One region of the Luteococcus sp. H101 genome, then DNA from elsewhere that is predicted to be linked to it. Evidence: predicted binding sites of a transcription regulator. Region 1 holds the regulator's gene; each other region holds the start of a gene.
What was found. Region 1 encodes LexA, which represses DNA repair genes until DNA is damaged. Its sites were predicted from a motif close to TCGAACANNTGTTCGA; they were not measured.
Positions count from the first base shown of each region.

Region 1 (7,332 bases):
CTCCGGTCAGCCGCCGGCCAACCCCTATGGCCAGCCGGCCCAGCCGCAGCAGCCCGCCGCGGACCCCTACGGCCAGCCCTCGGCCAATCCCTACAGCCAGCCGGCCCAGCCGCAACAGCCCGCCGCGGACCCCTACGGCCAGCCCTCGGCCAATCCGTACGGCCAGCCGGCGCAGCCCTATGGCCAGCCGATGCCGCAGGAACCGTACGCGCAGCCGACCTACGGCCAGCAGGCCTACGCGCAGCCCTACGGTGGCGCGACCCTGACGCCCTGGATCAAGCGCGTGGGCAGCCACATCATCGACATCCTGCCAATGGCCATCCTGCAGCGGATCGCCGAGCCCATGATGGGCACCTCCAAGTACGACTTCGAGACCGGCGAGTTGATCGACATCGCGGGCACCAATCCCACCATGGGCTGGATCCTGACCGTGCTCGCGTGGGCCTGGTTCTTCTACAACATGGTCTGGCGTGACGGCAAGACCGGCGTCTCGGTCGGCCGTCAGGTGGTGGGAACCAAGCTGGTCAGCGAGGCCACCGGTCAGCCGATCGGCCCGCTGAAGGCCTTCCTGCGCCAGCTGGCCCATCTCGTCGACGCCATCATCTGCATGGTTGGCTTCCTCTTCCCGCTGTGGGATGCCAAGCGGCAGACCATCGCGGACAAGATCGTCAACACCCTGGTGATCAACACCAAGTAACGCGCACCAAACGCAAGACCGCCAAGGCCTCGACCCCGACGGGTCGGGGCCTTCGCCGTGCCGGCACAGCTAGCTCTGCAGGCTCACGGCGACGCTGGTGCTGGGCGCCTGCTCCTCCAACGGGGCATCACTCACCCCGAAGAACTTGACCAGACCCAGAGCGAGCGTCGCGACGGCGATCACCGCCAGCACCAGCACGATCACCAGGATGCCGCGGTCCGTCAGCCGGACCGGGCCGTCGGCCGCGGCCACCCGCGTGGCCGGAGCGGACAGCGCCCGGGAGCGCTGCGGGGCCAGCCGGAGCTGGACGGGGGCGCCGTGCCCTCCGGGAGCAACCGGCTGGGCCGGACGGCCACCCGGGGCGGCCAAGCCCTGCGGACGAGCCTGGGGCCCGCGCAGCTGCACCTCACGCACGCGGCGGCGGACCGGAGCCGGGGTGACGGCACTGGCCTTGGCAATCAGCGATGCATTCATGGTTACTCCTTGGTTCTGGGACGAACCCCGTCGCCGCTCCATCCGAGCGTCGAACGAGTGTTCGATGCCAACACTAGCGCCCCCATTCGATCCAATCAAACAGTCGTTCGAATGGATTGCCTTCGCCGGGTGGCGGAGCCCCTCGAACGGGAACGATCCAGAGTCAAACAGGCGCCTCTGACAATTTTTCGGGGGCCGGGTGCCGAAGCCGCCGGAAAGCCTGCGAAACACCTCGAACAAACTTTTGAATCGAACGTGACGGCGGGTAGGCTTGGGTCATGGCGACAGGCGACGAGAAGAAGACCACCAAGAAGGGCAAGCGCCCCGTGGGGCGCCCCACCAATGAGCAGGTCCGCCGGGAGCTCGCCGGCCGGGGCCGGATCAAGATGCTGCCCGACGGCCCGGTCGACGTCGACGGGCTGAGCGGGCGGCAGCGGCGGATGCTGGAGATCATCCGGGACTCGCTGGCCGAGCACGGCTACCCGCCGAGCATCCGGGAGATCGGCGATGCCGCCGGGCTGGCCAGCTCCTCCAGCGTCGCCCACCAGCTCAAGCAGCTGGAGCTCAAGGGATTCATCCACCGCAAGCCCGGCCAGCCGCGCGCCATGGAGCTGCACCTGCCCGAATCCCTGCTGCCCAAGCAGGAGGCCAGACCCGCCGCCACCCACGAAGCGTCGGACATCACCGGGATCAATGACGCCTTCCCCACCGCGGTGAACGTGCCGATGGTGGGCCGGATCGCCGCCGGGGGCCCGATCCTGGCCGAGGAGCATCTGGAGGAGGTCTTCGCGCTGCCCAAGCAGCTGGTGGGTGACGGCACCATCTTCATGCTGGAGGTACACGGCGACTCGATGGTGGAGGCCGCCATCTGCGACGGTGACTGGGTGGTGGTCCGCCAGCAGCCCGACGCCAACAATGGTGAGATCGTCGCCGCCCTGCTGGACGACGAGGCCACGGTGAAGACGCTGAAGAAGACCCCCGGTCAGGTCTGGCTGCTGCCGCACAATGAGGCCTACTCCCCCATCGACGGCAATCACGCCACCATCCTCGGCAAGGTGGTCGCGGTCCTGCGCCGGATCTGACCCTGGCGGGGGTCAGCCCGGCTGGATGATCGCGATCTTCTGCCAGACCTTGCGGGCCATGTCGGAGGTGAGGGCCTCGATCCCCTCCACCGCGTCCAGCACGTCACCGTCGGTGGTGTCCTCGGCGAACAGGGCGCCCGTCTTGCCCACCAGGGAGAGCATCTCGGAGCACTGCTCCAGATAGATCTTGAGGTCTGCCGCGCCCAGTTCGTGACGCTCCGGGATCTTGGTCAGCTGGTGCATGTCGATCACGTGGGCCAGCGAACGCAAGCGGTGCAGGATCCGCAGGATGCGGGCGCGCTCCATCCGCTCGGGCACGGCCAGCAGGAAGAGCACCGCCAGCCCGCCGAAGACCAGGTTGTTGATCATGGTTTCCAGCAGCGGCAGGAAGTCGATGGCCTGGAAGGTCCCGCCTCGCAACACATCCAGGGCGGCCAGCCCGATGGTGCCGGCCAGGAAGACCACCACCAGCAGCACCGCCAGCCGGGACAGCACCCTCGCCAGCCGCACTCGACGCTGGCTCTGCCCGTCCTGGCCGGCCACCTCGTCCACCAGCGCCACCAGTTCCCCGCACACCTCCCACAGGGTGCGGTTCGGGAACCGGCTTCTGATCCGGGCCTGCAGCTCGGCGGTGGACCGGCGCACCCGGGCGTGCTCCAGCCGCTGGAAGTGGCTGCCGGCGGGCGGGCCGTCGTCGTGCCCCTCGGGGCGGACCATCACCTCGGACATCACTTCCTCGCCTCCTGCAGGCGGCGCAGCGCCTGCACCGCCACCTCGCGGTCCCGGGTCATCCAGAAGTCCGGCATGGAGGCCCGCAGGAAACCGCCATAACGGGCGGTGACCAGGCGCGGGTCCAGCACCGCCACCACGCCCTTGTCCGTCACCCGCCGGATCAACCGGCCGGCCCCCTGGGCCAGCAACAGCCCGGCATGGGTGGCGGCCACGGACATGAAGCCATTCCCGCCGGCCTCCGCTACGGCCTGCTGCCGGGCCTGCATCAGCGGGTCGTCGGGGCGCGGGAAGGGAATCTTGTCGATGATCACCAACTCGCAGGTCTCGCCCGGCACGTCGATCCCCTGCCACAGGCTGACGGTGCCGAACAGGCAGACCTCCGGCTCCGCGACGAAACGCCGGGTCAGTTCGGACAGCTGCGCGTCGCCCTGGCACAGGATGGTCATCCTGGGCAGCTGCTTGCGGACATGGGCGGCGGCCACCTCGGCGGCGCGCTGGGAGGCGAACAACCCCAGGGTACGGCCGTCAGCGGCCCAGACCAGCTCCGCGATCTCGGTCAGTGCCTCCTGGGTGATCCCGTCGCGCCGCGGATTGGGCAGGCCGGTGGCGCAGTACAGGATGCCCTGCCGCTGGTAGTTGAACGGGGTGCCGACGTCCAGCGCCCGCCACGCCAGGGGATTGTCCGCGTCGTGCTGGTCGCCCTCCAGCCGGTCGGTCTTGCGCAGGCCGATCTGGCCGGCCACCTGGTTGAAGTCACCCCCGATCTTCAGCGTCGCCGACGTCAGGATGGTGGTGGCCTCGCCCAGCACCCGCTCCCGCATCAGCCCGGCCACGCTCAACGGCGCCACCTGCGCCTGCCGGCCGAACCGTTCCCGTTCACTCACCCAGACGACGTCATTGGCGGACAGCGCTGCCATCCGCTCCGCGATGTCGAAGACCTCCTTGACCGCGCTCGCGGCCTGCTGCTGCTCCGGGTCGACGTCCTTCTTGCCCTTCTCCCCCTTGCCACCCAAGCCGGAGACCACGCGTCGCGTGACGTCCCGGATGGTCTCGAAGGCAGTGGTGGCCGAACCCGGCTGGGTCACCCGGGCCAGCTCGGTGTCCTCCAGGGCGGCCCGCAGGATGTCGCCGCACTCCAGGAACTCCAGGCCGAGGTCATCGCTCAGCCAGGGCAAGGCGCGTTTGGCGACCCGCTCCACGGTCTGTGGGCTGAGTTCGTCGCTCGCGGCGCCGGTGACCCGGCTGACCAGCTCGTGGGCCTCGTCGATGATCACGATGTCGTGCTCCGGCAACGCGGTGCCGCCGTGCATCGCGTCGATCGCCAGCAGCGCGTGATTGGTGACCACCAGGTCCGATCCGCGAGCCTTTTCCCGGGAAGCCTCGACGAAGCACTCGGCGCCATAGGGGCAGCGCTGGGCGCCCAGGCATTCGCGGACCGGCATGGAGACCAGCCCCCAGGCCCGCGGGGTGTGCGCCGGAGCATCGTCCTTGTCCGCCAACCCCTTGTCCTTGAGTTCCTGCTCCGCCCAATCCCGCAGCATCAGCACCTCGGCGCCCAGCACGGATTCGACGTCCGCCTTGGACTCCTTGAGGTTGGCGGCCAGTTCCGCCCCGCCCAGCAGGGTGTCCTGCTCCTGGGTGATCCCGTCGCGGACCTTCAGCAGGCACGCGTAGTTGGTGCGGCCCTTGAGGATGGCGTGCTGCGGCTGCTTGCCGGTCACGGCGGCGACGGCCTTGAGGGCATTGGGGATGTCGGTGTTGGCCAGCTGGGCCTGCAGCGCCAGGGTGGCGGTGGCAATCACGATCCGCTGCTTGCTGCCCTGCACGTGCAGCAGCGCCGGCGCCAGGTAGCCCAGGGACTTTCCGGTACCGGTGCCCGCCTGCACCAGCAGGTGCTCCCCGGTCTGGATCGCCTGCTCGATGGCCTCCGCCATCCGCTGCTGGCCCTCGCGCGGGGTGCCGCCGATGGCCGCCACGGCCGCCTGCAGCACCTCGGTGGAGGTGTGCGTGCGGGAGGAGGTTTCGGGCTGTTGCTTCTCGGCGTCGGGCACCGAGCAAGCCTACCCGGCGTTGATCCGGAAGGGCTCCAGCTCGCCGGCCAGCTCCGGGTGCACCCGGGCCACCACGCGGGTGCCCTCACCGGTGTGTTCCTGGGTGATGAACTGGCCATTGCGGTGGATCTTGTCCATCAGGTCCCCGCGCTGGTACGGAATCAACGCCTCGACGCTGACCTCCGGGCTGGGCAACCGACTTTCCGCGATGGCCCGCAACTGCTCCACGCCCTGCCCGGTGCGGGCCGAGACGAAGATCGCCTCCGGGTACCGGGTGCGCAGCACCTGCAGCGCCTCGGTGCTGGCCGCGTCGGTCTTGTTGACCACCAGCTGCTCCGGCACGGTGCCCGCGCCGATGTCGTTCAGCACCGTACGCACCGCATTCACCTGCCCGACGGGATCCGGATCGGAACCGTCCACCACGTGCAGCAGCAGGTCAGCCTGGGCGGACTCCTCCAGGGTGGACTTGAAGCTCTCCACCAGGTCATGCGGCAGGTGCCGGACGAAGCCGACGGTGTCGGTGAGGGTGTAGACCCGGCCGTCGGGCGTGGTGTGCCGACGGGTGGTGGGGTCCAGCGTGGCGAACAGGGCATTCTCCACCAGCACCCCGGCGTCGGTCATCCGGTTCAGCAGGGAGGACTTGCCGGCATTGGTGTAGCCGACGATCGCGATGGACGGGATCCGGTTGCGCTTGCGGTCGGCCCGCTTGTTCTCCCGGGTGGCGTCCAGGTCCCGCATCCGCTTGCGCAGGATGGCGACCCGGGTGTTGATCCGCCGACGGTCCGTCTCGATCTTGGTCTCACCGGGGCCACGGCCACCGATCCCGGCGCCGCCGGCCGCCCGGCCACCGGCCTGGCGGGACAGGTTGCCACCCCAACCACGCAGCCGCTGGCGCAGGTACTGCAGCTGGGCGAGCTCCACCTGGGTCTTGCCCTCCACGCTCTTGGCGTGCTGGGCGAAGATGTCCAGGATCAGCGCGGTGCGGTCAATCACCTTGACCTTCACCCGATCCTCCAGATTGCGCAGCTGTGCGGGCTGCAGCTCACCGTCGCAGATCACGGTGTCGGCGCCGGTGGCGATGACCACCTCGCGCAGCTCGTCCACCTTGCCGCGGCCGATGTAGGTGGCCGGGTCCGGGGACTTGCGGCGCTGGATCAGCCCCTCCAGAACCTGGGCACCGGCGGTCTCGGCCAGGGCCTTCAGCTCGGTCATGGCATTCTCGGCGTCCTGCTCCGTGCCGGAGGTCCAGACGCTGATCAGCACGACCCGTTCCAGCTGCAGGTCGCGGTACTCGACCTCACTGATGTCCTCCACCTGGGTGGACATGCCGGCGACGCGCTTCAGCGAGAGGCGTTCGGCCAGGTCGAGCTGCAGACCGTCGTGGTCGTAGTCGTGCAGCTCGGGGTCATCCCCCTCGGGGTCGGGGTCATCGGGCTCCACGTCGAGGTCCTCGTAGAGGTCGTCGAAATCGTCGGGCTCGGGGCTGGGGTTGGGGTAACGGCGTGGAGTCATCGTTGGACAAGCTTGTCACCCGCACCGCCCCGATGCCAACGAATTACGGTGTCAGCGGATCACAGGGAGTCGGGCAGCCAGGCATGACCGCGGGCCACGACCACGGCCGGCCCGGTGAGCATTGCCTGGTCACCGGCCAGTTCGACGGTCAGCCAGCCGCCGGGCACGTCCACCCGGATCTCCCCGTCACCCAGCCCGGCGCGACGGGCGTGCGCCGCCGCCGCAGCCACGGTGCCGGTGCCGCAGCTCATGGTCTCCCCCGCCCCCCGCTCGTGTACCCGCATGGCGATGTGCCGCTCCGCCAGCACCCGGACGAACTCCACATTGGTCCCGTTCGGGTAACGCTCGGCGGGGCTCCAGCTGGGCTCCCGCGTCAGGTCGAGCTGGTCCAGCTCCTGCTCCGCGGTGAGGAAACAGACCGCGTGGGGGTTGCCGACCTCTACCTCGGTGGCCTGCCAGCTGCCGTCGGCCGAGGTCACCTGCACCGGCTCCTCGGCCAGGGTGACCGTGCCCAGATCGGTCCGGATCCGGCCATCGCGCTGCGGCCAGGCGCGGCGCACCCCCGCCCGGGTGGCGACGGTGATCTCCTCGCCGGAGGCCAGGTCCTCCTCCATCAGGTAGCGGACGAAGACCCGCAGGCCGTTGCCGCACATCTCCGCGATCGAGCCGTCGGCATTGCGGTAATCCATGAACCACAGGTCCGGGTCGCCCTCCCACTCCGGGATGGAACTGGCCAGGGTGGCGCGCAGCAGTCCGTCGCCCCCGATGCCGCCGCGCCGGTCAC
Region 1 is NZ_JBCDMW010000016.1:7,903-15,234, reverse strand. It holds gene AAEX60_RS06060 (RDD family protein) at 1-697, shown strand, start outside; gene AAEX60_RS06055 (hypothetical protein) at 767-1,171, opposite strand; gene lexA (transcriptional repressor LexA) at 1,450-2,253, shown strand; gene AAEX60_RS06045 (hypothetical protein) at 2,266-2,982, opposite strand; gene AAEX60_RS06040 (ATP-dependent DNA helicase) at 2,982-4,919, opposite strand; gene hflX (GTPase HflX) at 5,046-6,548, opposite strand; gene dapF (diaminopimelate epimerase) at 6,608-7,332, opposite strand, start outside.

Region 2 (7,332 bases), on a different contig from region 1:
GGACGAATGTCCTCCCCGGTGAGCTCCTCGTGGATCTCGTAGGCAGCCAGCGCTGCGCTCAACAGTTCGCCCCACGGGTCCGGCCCCGCATGGCTGGCCGACGAGGCCTGCCAGCGCCGCTGGTCGATCTTCAGCTTGGGGCGCTGCTGCCAGTGCTTGAAGCTGGTGGGTGCCAGCCCCCAGGACAGGTCCGGCCGGGGGTGGTTGTGGTCGTGGATGGTGACCAGCACCCGGCCGTCGGGCAGCGGGCGGTGCCAACTGACGACGGGATTGCCGGCGCCGTGGTCCACCACCTCCACGATCCCGCGGGTGATCCGGGGGTCCTCGGGGCAGGTGGCCAGCGGAGCCAGTTCATCGTCGAGGGCCTCGGTGAGTTCGTGCCGCACAGTGGGGGCCATCGCCGGGCGGCCGATGGTGCGGCCGAAGAGCCCCACCGGCTGGTGGGGGATGGTGTCCAACAGCACGTCGGCGTCGGTGGCCGGGGCGGGGGTGATGTCCGAGAGGTCCGGGAGGCCGGAACCCAGCAGGGGTGCGGGGGCGCCGATCCGTTCCACCCCGCGCAGCTCCAGCCGTTCGGCCAGCAGGTCCACCAGCCGGGAGGCGCGCTGGCTGTGGCCGGCTTCATCCACCAACTGCCAGTGGCTGAACCGACGGTGGATGGCCAGCCGCACCGCCAACAGGGCGGGATTGCGGCCCGGCAGGGCGCCGGCCAACAGGCCCTGACTGCGGATGATCCGGGCCAGGTGGGGGTTTCCGGGGCGCTCGGCCAGTTCGTCCAGGGTGGTCTTCGCGGCCAGGGCATCCCGGGTGGCCCGGGTGAAGCTCTCCTCGTCAGCGGGCTCTTCCAGCCCCACCCGGCGCAGCTGCTGCCACAGCTCGTCCAACTCGTCCAGCAGGGCGGTCCAGCGCTGGGCGGTCCCCTCACCGAAGGCCTCCCGGACCGCCTGGTGCTGGGCGCCGCGCTCGCTGGGCAGCACGAACTGCCGGCCGTCGGCGAAGCGGTGCACCTGCTCCGGGGCGGGCACCAGCCGCAGGCCGTGCCGGGTCAGTTCCGCGTCGAAGGCGCGGCCGGACTTCTTGAACAGGTCCCGCCAGGTGGCGGGCAGGCGCACATGTTGTGGCAGCTCGTCGGCCTCCACCCCCAGGTGGGGAAGGCTGGCCCAGTGCCCACCGTCGGGCAGGCCGTCGGCGTCCAGCACGACGTGGTGCCCGGCCTTCGCCAGCCGGGCGGCGGCGGCCATCCCGGTCAGGGTGGCGCCCCGGATCAGGATGGTGGCGGGGTCCAGGTGCATGCGGGCCAGCCTAGTTCGTGCGCGGAGGCAGGCTCACCACTCCAGCACCAGCAGGTGGGTGCCGACGGCGGCATTGGTGATCACGCAGTGGGCCTGGTCCTCCGCGATGAACAGGGAGCGGGCGATCAGGGTCACCTCGCCGGTGGCCGGGTCGGTGAAGCTGCGTTCGATCCGCCGCGGCGGGGCCCCGGCGAAGTGCACCTCCAGCACCAGCAGGTCGGTGACCGCCGGCACGGCCCGGCCCACTCGGGTGGTGGGCTGGCCGCCGGGGCCGTAGTCGCTGCGCTGACTGGTGAGGACGGACTCGCCACGCCGCAGCGGGCGGGGGAGCTTGACCTCGGCCAGGGTCAGCCGGTCCTCCGGGGTGCGGAAGTTCTGCATCGTCATCCCCGACAGCGGCTGGATGGTGGCCTTCTGGCCGGGCTCGGCCTGGACCACCGAGGTCCAGCCGTCCACCTGGTCCGCCTCGGCCCGGGAGACCTGGGTGGTGATGGTGTGGGTCTCGATGTGGTCGGCGCCGATGTAGGAGACGTCGTGCACCATCACCCGTCGCCAGTTCTTGGCCTGGGTTCGGGTGATCTCCTCCAGGTCCGCGGGCAGGTATTCGGCCTGGGGCAGCAGTTCGCTGATGCTCTTCCAGCCGGAGTCCCCGCTCATGGCGCCCAGCAGGTCCCCGGGGGGCAGACCAAGGATCACCTCCAGCGCGCTGATCACATTCTGTGAGCGGGCGCGGGCCGGGCGGGAACGGCCGGTGGCCCAGTAGCTGAGCGTCGCGGTGGAGACCTTGAGGTCCTGGGCGGCCAGCTTGCTCTGGATCCGGTGCAGGGAAAGGCCCCGCTGCGCGATCGCTGCACTCAAACGGTCGGCGAAGGGGTTCGACGAGGAGGAGGGGTCTCGTCGGCCAATCGGCGGGGGCTCGGTCATGGTGATGCCAATGCTGTCATACCCCGGGGTGCTTTACATGTCAGCTACTTCCGTGCGGGGTTGATTTCTTGTCAGTGGCGGCGCCTATAGTGGTTTCTGCTCGAAATCATGTTCGAATCAACCGTCGTGGGAGGCGCCATGCGCAGATGTGATGACCCCATCGAGGTGCGGCTGGGACCCGTCGGGGGCGACGAGGGTCCGGGCCAGTTCCTGTGGCGCAACCGGCTGTGGCGGGTGCTGGAAGTCCAGCAGCGCTGGATCGAGTCCGGCAGTTGGTGGGAACACGCCGAAGCCGGCAGCGATGACCTGCTGCGGGAGCGCGAGGTCTGGCGGGTGGAGGCGGCCAATGGCCGGGCCGGCAGCCGCGGCGTCTACGAGCTGGCGCATGCCCTGGCCGACGGCAGTTGGCGGCTGCGCACCGTCGTGGACTGAGGAGCCGGCATGGATCCCTTCGTCCACCTCCGGGTGGCCTCCGGCTACTCCCTGCGGTACGGCGCCAGCCACCCCGGGGAGCTGGTGGCGGCCGCTGCCGCGCAGGACATGGACAGCTTGGCCCTGACCGACCGCGACGGGCTCTACGGCGCGGTCCGCTTTGCCAAGGCCTGCCTGCGCACCGGGCTTGCCCCCATCGTGGGGGTGGACCTGGCGGTGCCCTTCACCGACGGCCGACGGCCTGCGTCCAGTCACCGACGCACCGCGGCCCGGGGCGGCCAGCTGCGCGACCCCCGGCTGCCCCGGGTGGTGGCCACCGCCACCTCCCGGACGGGCTGGGCCAGCCTGTGCCGGCTGGTCACCGACACCCACCTGGCCGGGGAGCGCGGCCGGCCGGTAGCCAGCCCGGAGCTCTTCGCCCGGCATGCCGACGGCGGGGACCTGCTGGTCAGCCTGGGCGCGGACAGCCAGTTCGGGCTGCACGTGGCCGCCGGCCGGGCGGACCTGGCCCGCGACGAGCTGCGCCGCTGGCTGGACCTGGTGGGGCCGGAGCAGCTGCAGGTGGCGGTCACCCACCACCAGGTGGGCGGCGACGGGGTGACCAGCGCCCGGCAGGCCGGCCGGATGCTGGCCCTGGCCGATGAGCACCGGTTGACCGCGGTGCTGACCAACCAGGTGCGGATGGCCGAACGTGGCCAGGCCGCCACCATCGACGTGCTGGACGCAGCCCGCCGGCGGGTGCCGCTGGATGCGCGCAATGTGGACCGGCGCAATGCCGAGGCCCACCTCAAACCCGGCAAGCAGATGTTGCGGCTGGCCGAGGAAGTGGCCCGGTTGGCCGGCCGGGGCGAGCGCGGTGCGGAGCAGCTGCTGGCCGACACCCGACTGACGGCGCTGCGCTGCCGGCTGGACCCGCGGGCCGACATCGGGCTGGGGGAGCTGCACCTGCCCGAGTTCGAGACCCTGGGCACCAGCGGCGACGAGGCGATGGCGGAGCTGCGGGCCCGGTGTGAGGCCGGCGTCGCCGAGCGCTATGGCCGGCTGACCGACGCGGTGCGCGCCCGGCTGCACGAGGAGCTCGCCGTGATCGGCCAGCTGGGCTATGCCGCCTACTTCCTCACCGTCGCCCAGGTGGTGGGCATGGTCCGGGAGCTGGGGATCCGGTGCGCCGCCCGCGGTTCCGGCGCGGGCAGCCTGGTCAACTACCTGTTGGGGATCTCCGGCGTCGACCCGCTGGCCTACGGGCTGGTGATGGAACGCTTCCTCTCCCCGCTGCGCCAGGCCCTGCCCGACATCGACCTGGACGTGGAATCGGCCCGGCGCACCGAGATCTACGAGCGGGTGCTGGCCCACTTCGGCGGGCAGCGGGTGGCCTGCGTCGCCATGGTGGAGACCTACCGGGTGCGGCACGCGGTGCGGGATGTGGCCGCGGCGCTCAGCCTGCCGCCCGCCGAGGCCGACGCGATTGCCAAGGCCTTCCCGCACATCCGCGCCCGGGATGCCCGCAAGGCGCTGCGGGACCTGCCCGAACTGCGCGCCGCCGGGCTGGCCGAACCCCGGCTGGAGGTGCTCTTCCGGCTGGTGGAATCCCTGGACGGGCTGCCCCGGCACGTCGCGCTGCACCCCTGCGGGGTGATCCTGAGCGACACCACCCTGGCCCAGCGCACCCCGCTGGAGGCCAGCCACGGCGGTTTCCCGATGAGCCAGTTCGACAAGGACGACGTGGAGGACCTGGGCCTGCTCAAGCTGGACGTGCTGGGGATCCGGATGCAGTCCGCCATGGCGCACGCCCTGGGCGAGTTGGAGCGCACCACCGGCAGCGTGCCCGACGTCGATTCCCTGGCGCCCTTCGACGACCCGTCGGTCTACCGGATGATCGGGCACGCCCAGACCCTGGGCTGCTTCCAGATCGAGTCCCCCGGGCAGCGGGAGCTGGTGGGCAAGTTCGGCCCCAGCACCTTCAACGACGTGATCATCGACATCTCGCTGTTCCGGCCCGGGCCGGTGAAGTCGGACATGGTGGTCCCCTTCCTCAATGCCCGGCAGGGCTGGACGCCGCCGAAGTACCTGCATCCTGATCTTGCACCGGTGCTGGCCGAGACCGGCGGGGTGGTGGTCTTCCATGAGCAGATCATCAAGATCATCTCGGTCATGACCGGGTGCAGTCTGGCCCAGGGGGACGAGGCCCGACGGGCCCTGGGCAGCCCGGCCGGCCAGTTGGACGTGAAGGACTGGTTTGTCCCGCTGGCCCGGCAACGCGGCTACTCCGTCGAGCTGGTGGAGCGGGTCTGGCAGGTGCTGGAAGCCTTTGCCAGCTTCGGTTTCTGCAAGGCGCACGCCGCGGCCTTCGCGCTGCCCACCTACCAGTCGGCCTGGCTGAAGTGGTACCACCCGGCGCACTTCCTGGCCGGGGTGCTCACCCATGACCCGGGGATGTACCCCAAGCGGTTGATCCTGGAGGAAGCCCGACGGTGCAAGATCACCATCCTGGGCGTCGACGTGAACCACAGCACTGGGAGTTACCGGGTGGAGCCCGTCCCCACGATCCCCGAGCCCACCACCCCGATCCCCGAGCCTGTCGAGGGGCCCGCCGCCGGCCTGCCCGACGGTTCGGCCTGGGCAATCCGGCTCAGCCTGGCCGACGTGAAGGGGATCAGCGAGGTCGACGTCGCCCGGATCGTGGCCGGCCAGCCCTATTCCAGCCTGAGCGATTTCTGGGCCCGGGTGCAGCCGTCGGCTCCGCTGGCGGAGAACCTGGTGCTGGCCGGGGCCTTCGACGAGCTCTACGGGGTGGGCCGGCCCTCGGCGGTGCTGCGGCACGGCCGGCTCACCCGACGGGACCTGCTGCTGGCACTGGCCGACCTGGTCCGGCAGCAGCGGGCCGATGTCCGGGCCGCCAGCCGGGCCCGGGGGCTGCGTCGTGCCAGCCTGCCCACGGCCGCCGTCGGGGATGACCCGCGGGACCTGGCCCGCCGCCAGGCCAGGGCGGAGATGGTGCCCGGCCGGGCCGCCGAGCGGATGGCCGGGGTGCAGCTGGCCCTGGACTTCACCGAACCGGCCCCAGAGCCAGACCCGGCCACGGTGGCCGAGCCTGTCGAGGCCCCGTGCGGTGTCCCGCCCCGGATCTGGTTCCCGCCCCGCGACGTCGTGGCCACCGGACTGCCGGAGATGGACCACGACGAGCGGTTGGCCGCCGAGCTGGAGATCCTGGGCCTGGACGCCAGCCGGCATGTGGTGGCGGGCTACCGGGGCCTGCTGGCCGAGCTGGCCATCACCGCGTCGACGGAGCTGTTGACGCGGCGGCAGCAGGCGGACCTGCTGGTGGCCGGGGTGAAGGTGGCCACCCAGACCCCGCCGGTGCGCTCGGGCCGACGGGTGGTCTTCCTCACCCTGGACGATGCCACCGGCCCGGTGGACTGCACCTTCTTCGAGGATGCGCAGGGCCCCTATGCCAGCACGGTCTTCAACTCCTGGCTGCTGGTGGTGCGGGGTGAACTGCGCCGCACCGGCCCGCGCGGGGTCTCGCTGCGCGCCACCGGCGCCTGGGACCTGACCGAGCTGCACCAGGTCTGGCGGGAGAAGCTGGATGCCGGTGCCTCCCGCCGACAGGCGCTGGCCGCGGTGCTGGAGATCATCGAGCGCGTTCCCGAGGGGGCCGGCCTGGTGGGGGAGCGGGTCTCGGATGTCGAGGCCTACACCGACTGGCGCACCGCCCCACCCGTCGCCACTTCCACGGCCCCCGAGCCTGTCGGGGGGTCCCCGGAGCACGAGACCCGCGCCGGTGGGATGGGTCAGCGTCGGGTGCTGGTGCACGCCAGTGGCTTCAAGCAGTCGCCCTATGCCGACGTGAAACCGGCCGGCGCCCCGGCATCCCAGCCGCCGCGCAAGCTGTGGCACTCCTCGCCCGGAAGCTCCGGACGATGAGCGGCGCGGGGGGTTCGAGGGGGGTCTTCCCCCCTCGGGTGATACTGCACGTGGACATGGACGCCTTCTATGCCTCGGTGGAGATGGCCCGCAGTCCCGAGCTGCGGCACCGGCCGATGTTCGTCGGCGGGGCGCAGCGCGGGGTGGTGTTGAGCGCCAACTACGAGGCCCGCCGCTACGGGATCGAGGGTGGGATGAGTTCGGTCCGGGCCCGGCGGTTGTGTCCGCAGGCGGTGGCCGTGCCGCCGGACTTCGACACCTACCAGTTGGTCTCGCACGGGGTCTTCGCGATCTTCGAGACCATCACGGCGCAGGTGGAGGCGGCCAGCATCGACGAGGCCTTCCTGGACATCACCGGCTCGTTGCGGCGGCTGGGGGATCCGGTGATGATCGGGGAGCGGCTGCGCGCCCAGGTGGCCGACGAGCAGCAGATTCCGTGTTCGGTGGGGATCGGCCCCAGCAAGTTCGTCGCCAAGCTGGCCAGCAAGCAGGCCAAGCCCGACGGGCTGGTGCTGGTGCGCCCGCAGGAGGTGCTGGACTTCCTGCATCCGCTGCCGGTGGAGGCGATGTGGGGGGTGGGGCCGGCGACGGCCGGCCGGCTGCACAAGCTGGGGCTGATGCGTGTCGCGGACCTGGCGCACACCCCGCGGGCGACGCTGCAGCGGGCCTTCGGCGCCAACCAGGGCGGGATGCTGCATGACCTGGCCTGGGGACGGGATACGCGCCGGGTGGTGCCGGAGCAGACCGAACGCTCGATCGG
Region 2 is NZ_JBCDMW010000014.1:27,882-35,213, reverse strand. It holds gene AAEX60_RS05330 (hypothetical protein) at 1-1,292, opposite strand, end outside; gene AAEX60_RS05325 (helix-turn-helix domain-containing protein) at 1,326-2,216, opposite strand; gene AAEX60_RS05320 (DUF6504 family protein) at 2,355-2,648, shown strand; gene AAEX60_RS05315 (DNA polymerase III subunit alpha) at 2,658-6,572, shown strand; gene dinB (DNA polymerase IV) at 6,569-7,332, shown strand, end outside.
Region 2: AAEX60_RS05320 (DUF6504 family protein) is a predicted target of LexA. The motif match lies at 2,317-2,332, and genes of this name have one in related genera.

Region 3 (7,332 bases), on a different contig from region 1:
TTGTCGAAGACCACCACCGTGTCGTACAGCGAGTAGCCCAGGATGGTCAGCACGCCGATCAGGGTGGCCGGCGTGACGGTGAAACCCACCAGCGAGTAGACGCCGATGGTGACCAGCAGGTCATGCAGCAGGGCGACGATGGCGGCCACCGACATCTTCCAGTCCCGGAAGTAGGCCCAGATCAGCAGGCTCACCAGGCCGAGGAAGACCACCAGGGCCTGCAGGCCCTTCGCGGTGATCTGCTTGCCCCAGGAGGCGCCGATCAGGGAGTAGGCCACCTTGTCATTGGTGGTGTTGGCCGCCTTGGCAATGGCGGTGCGGACCTTGGTCACCTCGTCGGTGTTCAGCGTGCGGGTCTGGATCTTCACCTGGTTCTCGCCGACGGTCAGCACCTGGGTGGAGTCCAGGTCCTTCAGGCCGGTGCCCTGCACCGCCTCCCGCATGGTGTCCACGGTCTGGGCGTTGACCTGGACGGGGGCGCTGAAGTCCGCGCCGCCCTTGAACTCGATGCCCAGCTTCAGGCCCTGCAGCAGCATCGAGCCGATCACCACGGCCAGGATGCCGGCAGAGATCAGGAAGAACAGCTTGCGGTGGCCGATGAAGTCCCAGGAGATGTCGCCGGTGTAGAGCCGGTGGGTCAGACTGAGCTTCTTGCCGTTGACGTCGACATTGCTGGCCTGTTCGCCGGACAGCTGCTCGTCGGTGGGGACGTGGGCGGTGCTCATCAGGCCTCCTCGGTGGTGGTGGCGGCCTCACCGCGGCGGGTACGCGCCTCGCGGGAGTTGCGGGTGGTCTTGTGGCGGGGCGCCCGGGTGCGGATGCCCAACAGCGAGTTGCGGCTGACGCCCATGTGCTCGGCATCCAGACCGGACCACTTGTGGCCCTCGCCGAAGAACTTGGTGCGGCCCAACAGGCTCATCAGGGGCTTGGTGAACCACCACACGATGGCCAGGTCGATCAGGGTGGTCAGGCCCAGGGTGAAGGCGAAGCCCTTCACCGCGCCGACGGCCAGGACGAACAGCACGACCGCACTCAGCAGGGAGACGCCGTCGGCAATCACGATGGTGCCGCGGGCCTTCTGCCAGCCGGTCTCGATGGCCGAGCGGAGGCTGCGGCCGTCGCGGATCTCGTCGCGGATCCGTTCGAAGTAGATGATGAAGGAGTCGGCCGTGACGCCGATCGCCATGATCGCGCCGGCGATGCCCGGCAGGTTCAGGGCGAAGCCCATCGCCTCACCCAACAGGCTCATCGTCGCCCAGGTGATCACCGTCGCGATGATCAGCGATCCGACGACGATGATGCCCAGGCCGCGGTAGTAGAGGAAGGAGTAGGCCACCACCAGACCCAGGCCGATGAGGCCGGCGATGATGCCGGCCCGCAGCTGCTCGCCGCCCAGGGTGGGGCTGACGGTCTGCACCTCGGAGACGTCGAACTTCAGCGGCAGCGCGCCGTAGTTCAGCACATTGGCCAGGTCCTGGCCCGACTTCTGGGTGAACGAACCGGTGATCTGCGCCTGCCCGTTGAGGATGGCCGACTGGATCGCGGGGGCGGAGACCACCTTGGAGTCCAGCACGATCGCGTTCTGGTTCATCGGCTGCTGCTTGCTGACCAGGGCGGTGGTGACGGTGCCGAAGTTGGCCTTGCCCTTGTCATTGAAGGTCAGGTCGACGGCCACCTGCAGCTGGCCCTGGGGCACACCGGCGGTGGCATTCTTCACGTCCTTGCCCTCCACCACGACGGGGCCGAGCAGGTACTTGGCCGTGCCCTCCCGGTCGCAGGTGAGCAGCGGCAGGTCGGGATTGTCCGGGTACTCCTGGTCACAGGTGTACTTGGCGAAGTCCGCCTGGACATCGGCCGGCGGCTGGTAGGCCATCGCGGTCTTCAGGTCCAGCACCTTGCCGGTGGACTTGATCTTGGACCGGTCCACCGGGCTCGGTGCGACGGTGGGCAGGCCCGGTGCCGACGCAGCGGCCGACGCGCTGGGGGCGGCCGAGGCACCCGGCGTCGCCGAGGCGCCCGGCGTCGCGCTGCCGGTGGCCGACGGCTGCGCCGACGGATCCGGGGTGACCGGCTCCACGGCGTAGACATTGCGGAACATCAGCTGGGCGGTGGCACCGACCATGTTGGTCAGGTCATCGCTGGAGACATTGGGCACGCTCACCACGATGTGGTTGCCGCCCTGGGTGGCCACCGAGGACTCACCCACGCCCAGACCGTCGACGCGGTTCTGGATGATGGTGCGCGCCTGCTCCAGGTTCTCCGGGGAGATGGAGCCACCACCATTGGTGTTGGACGCGGTCAGGGTGATGGTGGAGCCGCCGGCCAGGTCCAGGCCCAGGCGCGGCTTCCAGGTGTGGGCCACCCCCATCAGGGCGTACAGCGCGGCCGCGCACAGGAGGAAGATGATCAGCGTGCGGCCGGGGTGTGACCGGCCCGTACTGGTTGCCACAGTGTCTTGTCCTTACTTCCTGAACCAGTCAGGCGGGGGTGGATCAGTTGGGGCGGGCGGAATCGCCCGGAAGGTTCTGGTCAGCGACGGGGGCTTCGACCGGCTCAGCCGCCGTGGTGGGGGCCTCACCCACCGGGGTGGTCTTCTCAACCACCGTGGTGGAGGCCTCAGCCACCGTGTCCTCGGGGTCGGCGAACTCGAATTCCTCGTCCTGCGGGGTGACAATCCGCACCAGCGCCTGCTTCATCGCCGTGACCTCGACGCCGGGAGCGATCTCCACGATCAGCTGCTCGTCACCCACATGCGTCACGGTGCCGAAGATCTGGCTGGTGAGCAGCACCCGATTGCCCTCCGCGACCGAGGCCCGGAGCTCGTTCTGGGCGGCCATCTGCTTCTTCAGCGGGCGCTGCAGCAGGAAGGTGAACAGCAGCATGCCCGCGAGCACCAACATGATGGTGGTGGCTCCGCTGGCAAACATCGGGGTCATCGGGAATCCATTCCGTGGACGGCAGGGGCGGGACACGGGCGTGACCCAACGGACAGCGTACCCACTGCCGTGCCCCAGCGACGATTCATCGGGCGGCGTGGACCCGATCCGGCGTCGACCTTGGTCAGCTGAACAGGTCTTCCTGGGTGTCCCCGACGCCCCCCGACGCCGACCCGGGCGGGGTCAGCCCGAGGTGCTGCCAGGCCCGGTGGGTGGCCACCCGGCCCCGCGGGGTGCGCATCAGGAAGCCCAGCCGCACCAGGAAGGGTTCGGCCACCTCCTCCACGGTCTCGGTCTCCTCCCCCACGCTGATGGCCAGGGTGGACAGCCCCACCGGCCCGCCGCCGAACTTGGTGCAGATGGCCTGCAGCACGGCCCGGTCCAGCCGGTCCAGACCCAGGGGATCCACCTCGTACAGCTCCAGGGCCTCGGCAGTGATCCGTCGGGTGACCCGGCCCTGGTGGCGCACCTGGGAGTAGTCCCGCACCCGCCGCAGCAGGCGGTTGGCGATCCGGGGGGTGCCGCGGGAACGCAGCGCGATCTCCCGGGCGGAGGCGTCGTCCAGGTCGACGTCGAGCACCGCCGCCGAGCGGTGGACGATGTGCTCCAACGCGTCGGAGCCGTAGAAGTCCAGTTGGGCGGTGAAACCGAAGCGGTCCCGCAGCGGGCCCGGCAAGAGGCCGGCCCGGGTGGTGGCGCCCACCAGGGTGAAGGGCGGGATGTCGATCGGGATGGCGGTGGCCCCGGGCCCCTTGCCCACCACGACGTCCACCCGGAAGTCCTCCATCGCCAGGTAGAGCATCTCCTCCGCTGGCCGGCTCATCCGGTGGATCTCGTCCAGGAAGAAGACCTCGCCCTCGCTCAGCCCGGACAGGATGGCGGCCAGGTCCCCGGCATGCTGGATGGCCGGGCCGGAGCTGATCCGCAGCGGCGCCCCCATCTCGGCGGCGATGATCATGGCCAGGGTGGTCTTGCCCAGGCCGGGCGGGCCGGAGAGCAGGACGTGGTCCGGGGTGGTGCCGCGGTGCCGGGCCGCGGCCAGCACCAGGCCGAGCTGGTCGCTCACCCGGGGCTGGCCCTCGAACTCGTCGAGTCTGGACGGGCGCAGGGCGGCCTCGACGGCGCGTTCCTCGGGCTCGGCGTGCGGGTCAACCGGAGAGTGTTCCACCCGACCCAGCCTACTTCCGCGCCAGGGAGGCCAAGGCGGCGCGCATCAGCACGGCGATCCCCACCGCCGGGTCGGCCTCCACCAGATGCGCGACGTTGTCACAGGCGGCCTCGGCATCCTTGGCGGACCAGCCCAGGCCCTGCAGGCCGTCGGCCACCTGTTCCCGCCACTGGGCGGCGCCGTCGCCGCTGGGGGTCGGGGTGGTGACGGCACCCAGCGAGTTCACCTTGTCCCGCAGCTCGATCACCATCTTCTCGGCCCCCTTGCGGCCGATCCCGGGCACCCGGGTCAGGGCCGCCAGGTTCTCACTGGCGATCGCGGCCCGGAAGTCATCGGGGCTCATCACGCTCACCACCGCCTGCGCGATCTTGGGGCCGATGCCGCTGGCCGACTGCACCAGCTCGAACAGGTCCCGCTCCTCGGCCTCCTGGAAGCCGTAGAGGGTGAGCGAGTCCTCCCGCACCACCAGCGAGGTGTACAGCGTGGTGGCGGCACCCAACCGGACCGCGGCGGCGGTTCCCGGGGTGCACAGCGCCTTCATGCCGAAGCCGTTCAGGTCCAGCACGACGAAGGTGGCGCCGACGGCGGCGACCTGTCCGGTGAGGTGGCTGATCATGCGGGTCTCCTGGGGATGCGACGGGTGGGGGCCTGGGCGGGCCGTTGCCGGGCGGCCTTCTCCACGGCCTCGGCGTAGCGATTGGTGGCGGCACCCCGCCAGACATGGCAGATGGCCAGGGCGACGGCGTCGGCGGCGTCGGCGGGTTTCGGCGGCTCGGCCAGCTTCAGGATCCTGGCCACCATGGTGCCCACCTGGGCCTTGTCCGCCCGGCCGGAGCCGGTGATCGCGGCCTTGACCTCGCTGGGGGTGTGCAGGGCGACGGGGATGCCGTGCCGGGCGGCTACCAACATCGCGATTCCGGCGGCCTGGCTGGTGCCGGTGACCGATTCCAGGTTGTGCTGGGCAAAGACCCGCTCCACCGCGACGGCCTCCGGCCGATGACGGATAATCCACTCCTCGATCCCGTCGTGGATCCGCAGCAGCCGCTTGGCGTGGTCCAGGTCATGCGGGGTGCGCACCACCCCGACGTCGAGCAGGTCCAGCGGACGGCCGGGGACGCCCTCCACGACGCCGATGCCGCACCGCGTCAGGCCGGGATCCACACCCAGTACCCGCATCCTCGTCCTCCATTCCACGCACATACCCCAGCCAGGATCCCCGACGCTGTTGCTGAGCCCTCGGCAAGCTCGGCCGCCCTGGTTGCGCACGCCTGGTCGTGGCCCACCAGCCACATCACCCCTCGAACACGCGTTCGGAATCCTACTCCAGTAGGCTGCTCGGGTGGTGCTGCTTGATTTCGTCGGTGTGTTTGCCTTCGCCCTGTCCGGAGGCCTGGTCGGCGTGCGCCGGCACTTCGACATCTTCGGAATCCTCACCCTGGCCGTGGTCACGGCCCTGGGCGGCGGAATCGTTCGGGACCTGCTGCTGGGGATCACTCCCCCGTCGAACATCACCAACCTGCCGCTGTTCTGTACCGCACTGGCTGCTGGGATGATCACCTTCTACTCCGAACGCCCCGTCTCGAAACTGCGCCGCACCGTGCTGGTGGCCGACGCCGTGGGCTTGGGCGCCTTCTGCGTCACTGGCACGCTGACCGCGATCCATGCCGGCCACCCGGGGATGGAGGCCGTGATGGTGGGCGTGATCACCGCCGTGGGTGGCGGGGTGCTGCGCGACGTCCTGGCCGGGCAGGTGCCCAGCGTCTTCTCCCCGGAGCTCTACGCGCTGCCCGCCCTGCTGGGTTCCCTGTTGACCGACGCCGCCGCCCGGCTCGACCTGACCAGCCGCCCGGTCATCGGCCACCCGCTGCAATGGGTCCTGATGGCTCTGGTCTGCGGTCTTCGACTGGCGGCCATCAGGTTCGGATGGCACTCCCCCACGCCCCGCCGCCCGGAACGCGACTGATGCTGTTCAAGACCGTGACGGGCCCCGCACCCGGCTTGGTGCGCGGCCCGTCCAGGTTGTCCGGCCGGGGTCAGTCCTCGGCGTCGATCCTGGCCTGCAGCTCGGGGCTGAGCTCCACGTTGGTGTACACATTCTGGACGTCGTCGGACTCCTCCAGGGCATCGACGATCCGCTCCACCTTCTCCACCGTCTCCAAGTCGTCGATGACCTGGCCGAAGCTGGCGACGAAGTTCACGTCGGCGGAGTTGTAGTCGATCCCGGCGGCCTGGACGGCCTTTCGGACCTCCACCATGTCGTTGGGGTCGCTGATCAGCTCGAACTCGTCGCCGTTGTCGTTGACGTCCTCGACATTGGCCTCGATGGTGGCCTCGAGCAGCTCGTCCTCGGTGATCTCGCGGGTCTCGGTCTTGCGGCCCTCACCCGGCACCTCCATGGTCTTGGCCACGGTGACGACGCCCTTGCGCTCGAACAGCCGCTGCACCGAACCGCCGTCGGCGATGGTGCCGCCATTGCGGGTCACGGCGACGCGCACCTCGGAGACCGCGCGGTTGCGGTTGTCGGTGAGCACCTCGATCAGGATCGCCACGCCGGCCGGGCCATAGGCCTCGTACATGATGGTTTCGTAGTTGACGGCGTCGGCACCCACACCGGAGCCACGCTTGACGGCGCGGTCGATGTTGTCATTGGGCACCGAGTTCTTCTTCGCCTTCTGGATGGCGTCGTAGAGGGTCGGGTTCCCGCCAGGATCACCGCCGCCAACGCGTGCCGCAACCTCGATGTTCTTGATCAGCTTGGCAAAGAGCTTGCCGCGCTTGGCATCGATGACGGCCTTCTTGTGCTTCGTCGTGGCCCATTTGGAGTGACCGCTCATGCGTCAACCTCACCTCTCGTGCAGAATCCTGACGCGCCATGCTACCCGCTGCGGACCCTGTGCCCCCAAACCGGCGGTCAGCCGGCCACCAGCTCCCGGCCGTAGAGCACCACCATCTCCTCCGCCTCGTAGCCCACCGACTCGAAGAGCAGCACCGCCCCGCCGGGGTCGGTGGTGTCGACGCCCACCCCGGCACCGTCCAAGCCGGCGTCCAGGAAGGTGCGCATCGACGCGATCAGCAGCGCCGAGCCCACATTGTGCCCCCGCCATGCGGGCCGCACACCGAGCCGGTCGGTCCACCCCTCGGAGAAGCTCTGGGCCTCCCAGTCCTGCACGTAGGCGCTGTTCATTGCGTAGCCCACCACCTGCCCGTCGACGGTGGCCACCCAGGACC
Region 3 is NZ_JBCDMW010000021.1:79,052-86,383, reverse strand. It holds gene secF (protein translocase subunit SecF) at 1-725, opposite strand, end outside; gene secD (protein translocase subunit SecD) at 725-2,407, opposite strand; gene yajC (preprotein translocase subunit YajC) at 2,493-2,936, opposite strand; gene ruvB (Holliday junction branch migration DNA helicase RuvB) at 3,061-4,104, opposite strand; gene ruvA (Holliday junction branch migration protein RuvA) at 4,115-4,720, opposite strand; gene ruvC (crossover junction endodeoxyribonuclease RuvC) at 4,717-5,271, opposite strand; gene AAEX60_RS08570 (trimeric intracellular cation channel family protein) at 5,444-6,067, shown strand; gene AAEX60_RS08565 (YebC/PmpR family DNA-binding transcriptional regulator) at 6,138-6,938, opposite strand; gene AAEX60_RS08560 (GNAT family N-acetyltransferase) at 7,016-7,332, opposite strand, start outside.
Region 3: ruvC (crossover junction endodeoxyribonuclease RuvC) is a predicted target of LexA. The motif match lies at 5,403-5,418, and genes of this name have one in related genera.